Regions from separate parts of the Pantoea sp. Ep11b genome, predicted to be linked through region 1. Evidence: predicted binding sites of a transcription regulator. Region 1 holds the regulator's gene; each other region holds the start of a gene.
What was found. The regulator sigma-54, encoded in region 1, starts transcription at its own class of promoters, with help from an activator protein. The targets are predictions, from matches to a motif close to GTTGGCACANNTTTCGCTNT.

Region 1 (3,256 bases):
TTCATCACTCTGCGCCGCGCGCAGACGGCGGCAGACCGTTTTATCTGCCAGACGTTTTGCCACCAGTGAAAGGGTGTGCAGATGCGTTTTGCACTGGTCAGCCGGCACCAGCAGGGCAAACAGCAGATCGACCGGCTGGTTATCGACAGCATCAAACGCAATCGGCTGTTCGAGGCTGATAAAGACCCCGACCGCGCGCAGCGTATCCTCTTCCAGCTTGCCGTGAGGAATAGCGATGCCGTTGCCGATACCGGTACTGCCCATGCGTTCACGGGTCAGGATCGCTTCGAAAAGCGTCTGGTGCGGCAGGTTGAGCTGCTTAGCGGCCAGTTCGCTGATGATTTCCAGCGCACGTTTTTTGCTCTGGCAGTGTACGCCGCTGCGGGTGCAGTCTGGCGAAAGCACCGTGCTCAATTCCAGTGTAAGATCGTTGTTCATTAGCGTTTCACTTGCGAGTTCACCAGGCCATTCACCGCCAGCGCGTCCTGACGCGGGAGACAAACGGCGCCTCTGCTCAGATGACAAAACGGGGCGGATTATCCGCCCCATCCTGTCGGCTCTGCGCGGCAGGCGCGCGTAGCTGGCGTGAAGGTTAGTGTTTTTTCAGTTTATCTTTGTGTTTGGTCAGCTGACGGGCGAGCTTATCGATAAGCCCGTCAATGGCCGCATACATATCTTCTGCTTCCGAAGTGGCGTGCAGCTCGCCACCATTTACGTGAAGTGTTGCGTCAGCCACCTGAGTGACTTTCTCAACTTTCAGGACAATATAGACCTGATTGATATGTTCAAAATAGTGTTCCAGTTTGGCAAATTTACCGCTGACAAACTCACGCAGAGGCGGAGTGATTTCAACGTGTTGCCCGGTCAGGTTCAGCTGCATAGGTCTTCCTTCTCATGTCTTTCAAACCAGCTGTTTACGCTGGTTCGATGGCGGGATGGATAAAGACTCACGATATTTGGCGACGGTTCGCCGTGCCACCATAATCCCCTGATCAGATAACATGGAGGTCAGTTTACTGTCGCTCAAGGGTTTGGCTGGATTTTCCGCCGAAATTAATTTTTTCACCAGCGCGCGGATCGCCGTCGAAGAGGCTTCACCGCCACCCTCGGTATTCACATGGCTGGAGAAAAAGTACTTCAGTTCGAAAATGCCCCGCGGGCTGTGCAGATACTTCTGCGTTGTCACGCGGGAAATGGTCGACTCGTGCATCTCAACAGCCTGGGCGATATCGGCCAGTACCATCGGACGCATAAACTCTTCACCCTGCTCGAAAAACGCCTGCTGCTGTTCAACAATACAGCGCGTCACTTTCAGCAGCGTATCGTTACGGCTTTCCAGACTCTTAATCAGCCAGCGCGCCTCCTGCAGATTACTGCGAATAAACTGGCTGTCGCTCTCATTGCGCGTGGTGCCGCCCATTGCGGCGTAGTGCTGGTTGATCCTGAGGCGCGGCACACTGTCGGCGTTAAGTTCAACCGTCCAGCGGCTGCCGACCTTGCGCACCAGTACATCGGGAATCACATATTCCGGTTCGCCGGTATTGATCGACTGGCCCGGGCGCGGGTCCAGCGACTGAATCAGCAGCATCGCCTCTTTCAGCACCTCTTCTTTAAGGCGCGTGACCCGCATCAGGCTGCGGAAATCGTGATTAGCCAGCAGGTCGAGATGTTCGCTGACGATCAGACGCGCCTCTGCCAGCATCGGGGTTTCGGGCGCATACTGCGAAAGCTGTACCAGCAGGCAGTCACGCAGGTCGCGCGCGCCGACGCCGATCGGATCGAAGCGCTGGATGCGTTTCAGCACCGCTTCCACTTCGTCCACTTCCAGTTCGTCGTTACCGATGCCGTCGAGGATCTCCTCAAGCGAAACGGTAAGATACCCGGTGTCATCGATAGCGTCGACGATAGAGGTCGCAATCGCGCGATCGGTGTCACTGAATGGCGTCAGTCCGACCTGCCACATCAGATAATCCTGCAGAGACTGAGTGGTTTCGCCCTGATAAACCGGTAACTCATCATCCTGATAATCGGTGCCGGTACCAGACGGCGTGCCAGCCGTGTAGATCTCATCCCAGGTGGCATCCAGCGGCAGCTCATCGGGCATCTCTTTCTGCTCAAGGGCTTCGCGGGTGTCCAGCGCCTCGGCCTCAGACGATTCCCGGGCGTCGATCTCTTCGTGCAGTTCGGTCTGCTCAAGCAGCGGGTTGCTTTCCAGTGCAAGCTGTAACTCCTGCTGGAGTTCAAGCGTAGAGAGCTGCAGCAGACGAATGGCCTGCTGCAGTTGTGGCGTCATTGCCAGCTGTTGGCTGAACCTGAGTTGTAAACCTTGCTTCATAGACAGGATGATAGTTCCCAGGTAAACATCACAATTAACGACACCTTATCAGAGTCTGAACTCTTCACCCAAATAAACCCGCTTCACCTGCTCATCGGCCAGGATCTCGTTCGGCGTGCCGTGCGCAATCAGGTGACCCTGGCTGACGATGTAAGCCCGCTCACAGACCGCTAAGGTTTCACGCACGTTGTGGTCGGTGATCAGCACGCCCAGGCCACTGTCACGCAGATGCTCGATGATCTTTTTGATGTCGATAACGGAGATCGGGTCAACACCGGCAAAAGGCTCATCCAGCAGGATAAACTTAGGATTGGCCGCCAGCGCACGCGCGATCTCGACACGACGGCGTTCACCGCCCGACAGTGCCTGACCCATGCTGTCGCGCAGGTGTTCGATGTGGAACTCTTCCATCAGTTCGCGGGCGCGATCCTGACGCTGCTCTTCCGTCAGATCGTCGCGGATCTGCAGGACGGCCATCAGGTTATCGTAGACGCTGAGGCGACGGAAAATAGAGGCTTCCTGCGGCAGATAGCCGATGCCGCGACGTGCGCGGGCATGCAGTGGCAGGATGCTGATATCTTCATCATCAATGACAATGCGACCCGCGTCGCGGGGCACGATCCCCACCACCATGTAAAAAGTGGTGGTCTTACCGGCACCGTTCGGGCCCAGCAGGCCGACAATCTCGCCGGACTTGACCTGCAGACTGACATCTTCTACCACGCGACGGCCCTTATATGCCTTCGCCAGGTTTTCTGCGATTAATGTGGCCATAGCTATCAGTTACTCTTCTTTCCGCTGGTGGACGAACCTTTATCCTGAAGCTGCGACGGCACCAGAACGGTGGTCACGCGCTTGTTCTGGCCCTGGCTGTAAGCCTGCATTTTCTGCTCTTTCACCAGGTAGGTAATACGGTCGCCT
Region 2 (3,256 bases), 470 kb from region 1:
TACCACGTTCCTCTGCACTAAATAGGTGCATTTTACTCTTTAAGCCTGAAAGGGCGCGAATGAACGGTGAATTCGCGGAGAAAAAAGCCCATCCGAAGATGGGCTAAAAGTTTCCACGGCAACAAAAATGTCTGACCAGTTAAACGCTGTAGTAAAGCTCGAACTCAACCGGGTGTGGCGTCATGCGAACGCGGTCCATCTCTGTTTTACGCAGTTCGATGTAAGCGTCGATTGATTCGTCAGTGAACACACCGCCACGGGTCAGGAACTCGCGGTCTTCGTTCAGTGCATTCAGAGCTTCTTCCAGAGAGCCTGCAACTTTTGGAATCTCAGCTTCTTCTTCCGGTGGCAGGTCATACAGGTTCTTATCCATCGCATCGCCAGGATGGATCTTGTTGATGATGCCATCCAGGCCAGCCATCAGCAGCGCGGTGAACGCCAGGTATGGGTTAGCCGCTGGATCCGGGAAGCGCGCTTCGATACGGCGGGCTTTCGGGCTGGCAACAACCGGAATACGGATAGAGGCGGAACGGTTACGGGCTGAGTAAGCCAGCATGACCGGTGCTTCGTAACCCGGAACCAGACGCTTGTAGGAGTTGGTGGTCGGGTTCGCCAGGGCGTTGATCGCTTTAGCGTGTTTGATGATACCGCCGATGTAGAACAGTGCCATTTCAGACAGGCCGCCGTACTTATCGCCGGCAAACAGGTTCTGGCCGCCTTTAGAGAGGGACATGTGGCAGTGCATGCCTGAACCGTTGTCGCCAAACATAGGCTTCGGCATAAAGGTCGCGGTTTTGCCGTAAGCGTGCGCGACGTTGTGAACGACATATTTGTAGATCTGAATTTCGTCCGCTTTCTTGGTCATGGTGTTGAAGCGGGTTGCCACTTCGTTCTGACCTGCGGTTGCCACTTCGTGGTGATGCGCTTCAACGACCAGGCCCATCTGCTCCATGGTCAGACACATGGCAGAACGGATGTCCTGTGATGAGTCAACCGGTGGCACCGGGAAGTAACCGCCTTTCAGACCTGGACGGTGGCCTTTGTTACCGCCTTCGTACTCTTTACCGGTGTTCCATGCGGCTTCGATATCGTCGATAGCGACATGTGAACCGGAGGTTGATGAACCAAAACGGATATCATCAAACAGGAAGAATTCAGGTTCTGGTCCAAACAGCACGGTATCCGCGATGCCTGAAGAGCGCAGGAAATCTTCTGCACGCTTGGCGATGGAGCGCGGGTCGCGATCGTAGCCCTGCATGGTGCCTGGCTCAAGAATGTCACAACGGATGATCAGCGTAGAATCTTCGAAGAAAGGATCCATGACCGCGGTGGTCGCGTCAGGCATCAGCACCATGTCTGATTCGTTGATGCCTTTCCAGCCGCCGATAGAGGAACCATCGAACATTTTGCCTTCTTCGAAGAAGTCAGCGTTAACCTGGTGAGCAGGGATCGTAACGTGCTGTTCTTTACCTTTGGTATCGGTAAAACGCAGGTCAACAAACTTAACTTCATGCTCGTTCATCATCGAGAGAACGTGTTCAGCGGACATACTCAACTCTCCTGGAAATGGTCTTTCATTATCTACATGGCGAGGAAACGTCGTTTCCGAAAGGCGTGGCGGGAAACTGCTTCCTGCTCCACCTCTTCCGGCACGCTCTTCAACCGACATCTGACTGGCGTTTACGCTTAAACAGACTAAAGCGAATTCTGTGCCAACTTTTTTGATGTTGCTTAAATCGCCTTGTGCTGCACCTTTTTGTCATTAAGACGCTGCACCACGATGGTTTTAGTGCACCATGATGGTGCTGATGAGTGCACTTTGAGCACCATTTTGGTGCGCAGGACCAACTTAGTGCATTTTCTGCACCGGGAACAGTGCGAATTTGCGCCAATGCAATAAACTTTCAGTGAAAAGTGTGATCGTGTTCAGTCTTCCGCTTAATCCGTGTACAATAGCGCGCTATTTCTAATGCCTGAGGCAAAGCTGTGATCGAAAATTTGCGTAACATCGCCATCATCGCGCACGTTGACCATGGAAAGACCACCCTGGTTGACAAACTGCTGCAACAATCCGGTACTTTTGATGCCCGTACCGAAGCAACCGAGCGTGTGATGGACTCCAATGATTTGGAGAAAGAGCGTGGGATTACCATCCTCGCAAAAAACACCGCCATTAAGTGGAATGACTACCGTATCAACATCGTTGATACCCCAGGACACGCCGACTTCGGTGGTGAAGTTGAGCGCGTTATGTCCATGGTGGACTCGGTGCTGCTGGTTGTAGATGCGATGGATGGCCCTATGCCGCAAACCCGCTTCGTGACCAAAAAAGCGTTCGCGCATGGTCTGAAGCCGATTGTGGTTATCAACAAAGTAGACCGCCCTGGCGCGCGTCCGGACTGGGTTGTGGATCAGGTCTTCGATCTGTTCGTTAACCTGGATGCGACCGATGAGCAGCTCGACTTCCCTATCATTTTCGCCTCTGCGCTGAATGGTATTGCGGGTCTGGAGCACACCGACATGGCTGACGATATGACCCCGCTGTATCAGGCGATCGTCGACCACGTTTCTCCGCCTCAGGTTGAGGTTGAAGCGCCACTGCAGATGCAAATCTCTCAGCTGGACTACAACAACTACCTGGGCGTGATCGGTATCGGCCGTATCAAACGCGGTAAAGTGAAGCCTAACCAGCAGGTCACTATCATCGATAGCGAAGGCAAAACCCGTAACGGTAAAGTCGGCAAAGTCCTGACTCACCTGGGTCTTGAGCGTATCGACAGCGATCTGGCCGAAGCGGGCGATATCATCGCGATTACCGGTCTGGGCGAGCTGAACATCTCTGACACTATCTGTGATCCACAGAACGTGCAGGCGCTGCCGGCACTGAGCGTCGATGAGCCAACCGTTACCATGTTCTTCAACGTCAACACCTCACCGTTCTGCGGTAAAGAAGGTAAGTACGTGACTTCACGTCAGATCCTTGAGCGTCTGAACAAAGAACTGGTTCACAACGTGGCACTGCGTGTTGAAGAAACCGAAGATGCTGACGCGTTCCGCGTATCAGGTCGTGGTGAGCTTCACCTCTCTGTTCTGATCGAAAACATGCGTCGTGAAGGTTTCGAGCTGGCGGTATCCCGTCCGAAAGTCATCTTCCGTGAGTTCGAAGGCCGTAAGCAGGAGCCATTCGAAAACGTTACGCTGGATATCGAAGAGACGCATCAGGGTTCCGTTATGCAAGCCATGGGCGAGCGTAAAG
Region 3 (3,256 bases), 830 kb from region 1:
TTACTAGCGATTCCGACTTCACGGAGTCGAGTTGCAGACTCCGATCCGGACTACGACGCACTTTGTGAGGTCCGCTTGCTCTCGCGAGGTCGCTTCTCTTTGTATGCGCCATTGTAGCACGTGTGTAGCCCTACTCGTAAGGGCCATGATGACTTGACGTCATCCCCACCTTCCTCCGGTTTATCACCGGCAGTCTCCTTTGAGTTCCCGACCGAATCGCTGGCAACAAAGGATAAGGGTTGCGCTCGTTGCGGGACTTAACCCAACATTTCACAACACGAGCTGACGACAGCCATGCAGCACCTGTCTCAGCGTTCCCGAAGGCACCAAGGCATCTCTGCCAAGTTCGCTGGATGTCAAGAGTAGGTAAGGTTCTTCGCGTTGCATCGAATTAAACCACATGCTCCACCGCTTGTGCGGGCCCCCGTCAATTCATTTGAGTTTTAACCTTGCGGCCGTACTCCCCAGGCGGTCGACTTAACGCGTTAGCTCCGGAAGCCACTCCTCAAGGGAACAACCTCCAAGTCGACATCGTTTACGGCGTGGACTACCAGGGTATCTAATCCTGTTTGCTCCCCACGCTTTCGCACCTGAGCGTCAGTCTTCGTCCAGGGGGCCGCCTTCGCCACCGGTATTCCTCCAGATCTCTACGCATTTCACCGCTACACCTGGAATTCTACCCCCCTCTACGAGACTCAAGCCTGCCAGTTTCAAATGCAGTTCCCAGGTTAAGCCCGGGGATTTCACATCTGACTTAACAGACCGCCTGCGTGCGCTTTACGCCCAGTAATTCCGATTAACGCTTGCACCCTCCGTATTACCGCGGCTGCTGGCACGGAGTTAGCCGGTGCTTCTTCTGCGGGTAACGTCAATCGGCACGGTTATTAACCGCACCGCCTTCCTCCCCGCTGAAAGTACTTTACAACCCGAAGGCCTTCTTCATACACGCGGCATGGCTGCATCAGGCTTGCGCCCATTGTGCAATATTCCCCACTGCTGCCTCCCGTAGGAGTCTGGACCGTGTCTCAGTTCCAGTGTGGCTGGTCATCCTCTCAGACCAGCTAGGGATCGTCGCCTAGGTGGGCCATTACCCCGCCTACTAGCTAATCCCATCTGGGTTCATCCGATAGTGAGAGGCCCGAAGGTCCCCCTCTTTGGTCTTGCGACGTTATGCGGTATTAGCCACCGTTTCCAGTGGTTATCCCCCTCTATCGGGCAGATCCCCAGACATTACTCACCCGTCCGCCACTCGTCACCCGAGAGCAAGCTCTCTGTGCTACCGTCCGACTTGCATGTGTTAGGCCTGCCGCCAGCGTTCAATCTGAGCCATGATCAAACTCTTCAATTTAAAGTTTGATTTGCTGCAACGAGTGCAGCGGTGCTCATCTGTAAAACGTCATAATGAATTTCATTATGTGTTCACTCGTGAGGCTTTGATATTTTTTTGCGTCCAAAGACGCTGATATCAATCCTGCGAGTGCCCACACAGATTGTCTGATAAATTGTTAAAGAGCAGTGCGAACAGTGCGTTAGCGTCCTGTCGCGAGGTGGCGTATATTACGCTTTCCTCCTTCAGAGTCAACCTCTTTTTTCAGAAGTTTTCTCCGGCGGCGCAGTCTCCTGTGCCTTCAACGCGTTTCCCGTTGCCGGTGTGCCGTGTTGATGGAGGCGCATTATAGGGATCCCGTTTCAGAGCACAACCCTTTTTTTGGATCTTTTTTCTGAATGGTTATAAATGATCCAGATTGATGAGATCGCCAGCGATCCAGGCCAGAATTGGCTTGTCAGCTGGCTGAATTCGCATCAGGCTGACCAGAAAACAAGATAAAGGAGAACATAATGACTTCCGCTCTACGTCCCTATAAACATCTTTTTCCGCAAACCGGTCAGCGCGTCATGGTGGATCCCAGCAGCGTTGTCGTCGGCGATGTGGTTATGGCGGATGATGTCAGCATCTGGCCGCTGGTTGCTATCCGGGGTGATGTCAACCAGGTTCGCATTGGCGCCCGCACCAATGTTCAGGATGGCAGTGTTCTGCATGTGACGCACAGGTCCGCGTCTAATCCACAGGGCTTCCCGCTTATTATTGGTGAGGATGTGACGGTCGGGCATAAAGCCATGCTTCACGGCTGCACCATTGGTAATCGTGTGCTGGTCGGTATGGGATCCATTCTTCTCGATGGCGTAATAGTAGAAGATGAGGTGATGATTGGTGCCGGAAGTCTGGTGCCGCCGGGTAAAAGGCTGGAGAGCGGCTATCTCTATCTGGGGAGTCCGGTGAAACAGATCAGGCCGCTGAATGAGAGTGAGAAAGAAGGTTTACGCTACTCCGCTAACAACTACGTTACCTGGAAAGATGATTACCTGGCTGGCGACAGCCAGATCCAGCCCTGATCATCAATACGTTCCTGACGTATCGCCGCTTCTGCTTCATCTTCCAGATCCCAGCGATGGTGCTGAAACAGCGCCATCGCCTCTCCTTCACCAAAACGCGCCACCAGCGACTCAGCGCCAATGGCACAGTTCAGCCGCAAACCATTTACCAGCACCGGGAAACAGATAGCGTCGCGTTCTGCGTTATAGGTTTCCTCATCCGGAAACTGGATAGCCTGATTCACGGCTGCATAGCCTGCTTAAGCTGAACAATGACGGGCGCGATTTCCGGCATCACACCGTGCCACAGATAGAAGGCATGAGCAGCCTGGCCGACCAGCATGCCCACGCCATCGGCAAGGTGCTGTGCGCCGTGCGCCTGGCACCAGCGCAAAAATGGCGTCAGCCCGCTTTGATAGAACATGTCATAGCAGCGCACCCCGGGATGGATCAGTTCCGCAGGTAAAGGCGGCGTCTTGCCCTCTACGCCGCTTGAGGTGGCATTAATGATTAAATCGAAGTGCTGACTGGTCAGCTGGCCGAAATCAGAGGCGTGGATGGTGCCACTCTTATTAAACAGGCTGGCCAGCTCTTCTGCCCGCGCGGCGGTGCGGTTGACCACCGTCAGTGCAACGCCTGATGAAAGCAGCGGCAGAATGACCCCACGCGCCGCGCCGCCAGCGCCCACCAGCAACACACTGTCACCGGTCCTGATCATCCCCAGCCGTTCAAGATCGCTTAACAGGCCAATACCATCTGTATTGTCGCCCTGGATCAGTCCATCGCTGAGCTTCTTCACCGTGTTTACCGCGCCGGACAGCGCGGCACGTTCGGTGAGCCGATCGGCAAATTCAAATGCCTGCTGTTTGAAAGGCAACGTCAC

Region 2: a site for sigma-54 is predicted at 1,698-1,717, ahead of glnA (glutamate--ammonia ligase). Genes of this name have one in related genera too.
Region 3: a site for sigma-54 is predicted at 1,547-1,566, ahead of AB1748_RS00020 (gamma carbonic anhydrase family protein). Genes of this name have one in related genera too.

The regions. Positions count from the first base shown of each region.
Region 1 covers NZ_CP160631.1:830,072-833,327, forward strand. The annotation lists gene ptsN (PTS IIA-like nitrogen regulatory protein PtsN) at 1-438, opposite strand, end outside; gene hpf (ribosome hibernation promoting factor) at 593-880, opposite strand; gene rpoN (RNA polymerase factor sigma-54) at 902-2,335, opposite strand; gene lptB (LPS export ABC transporter ATP-binding protein) at 2,384-3,109, opposite strand; gene lptA (lipopolysaccharide ABC transporter substrate-binding protein LptA) at 3,115-3,256, opposite strand, start outside.
Region 2 covers NZ_CP160631.1:363,138-366,393, reverse strand. The annotation lists gene glnL (nitrogen regulation protein NR(II)) at 1-1, opposite strand, end outside; gene glnA (glutamate--ammonia ligase) at 140-1,549, opposite strand; gene typA (ribosome-dependent GTPase TypA) at 1,987-3,256, shown strand, end outside.
Region 3 covers NZ_CP160631.1:3,523-6,778, forward strand. The annotation lists rRNA gene AB1748_RS00015 (16S ribosomal RNA) at 1-1,348, opposite strand, end outside; gene AB1748_RS00020 (gamma carbonic anhydrase family protein) at 1,840-2,394, shown strand; gene AB1748_RS00025 (DUF1488 domain-containing protein) at 2,361-2,618, opposite strand; gene aroE (shikimate dehydrogenase) at 2,615-3,256, opposite strand, start outside.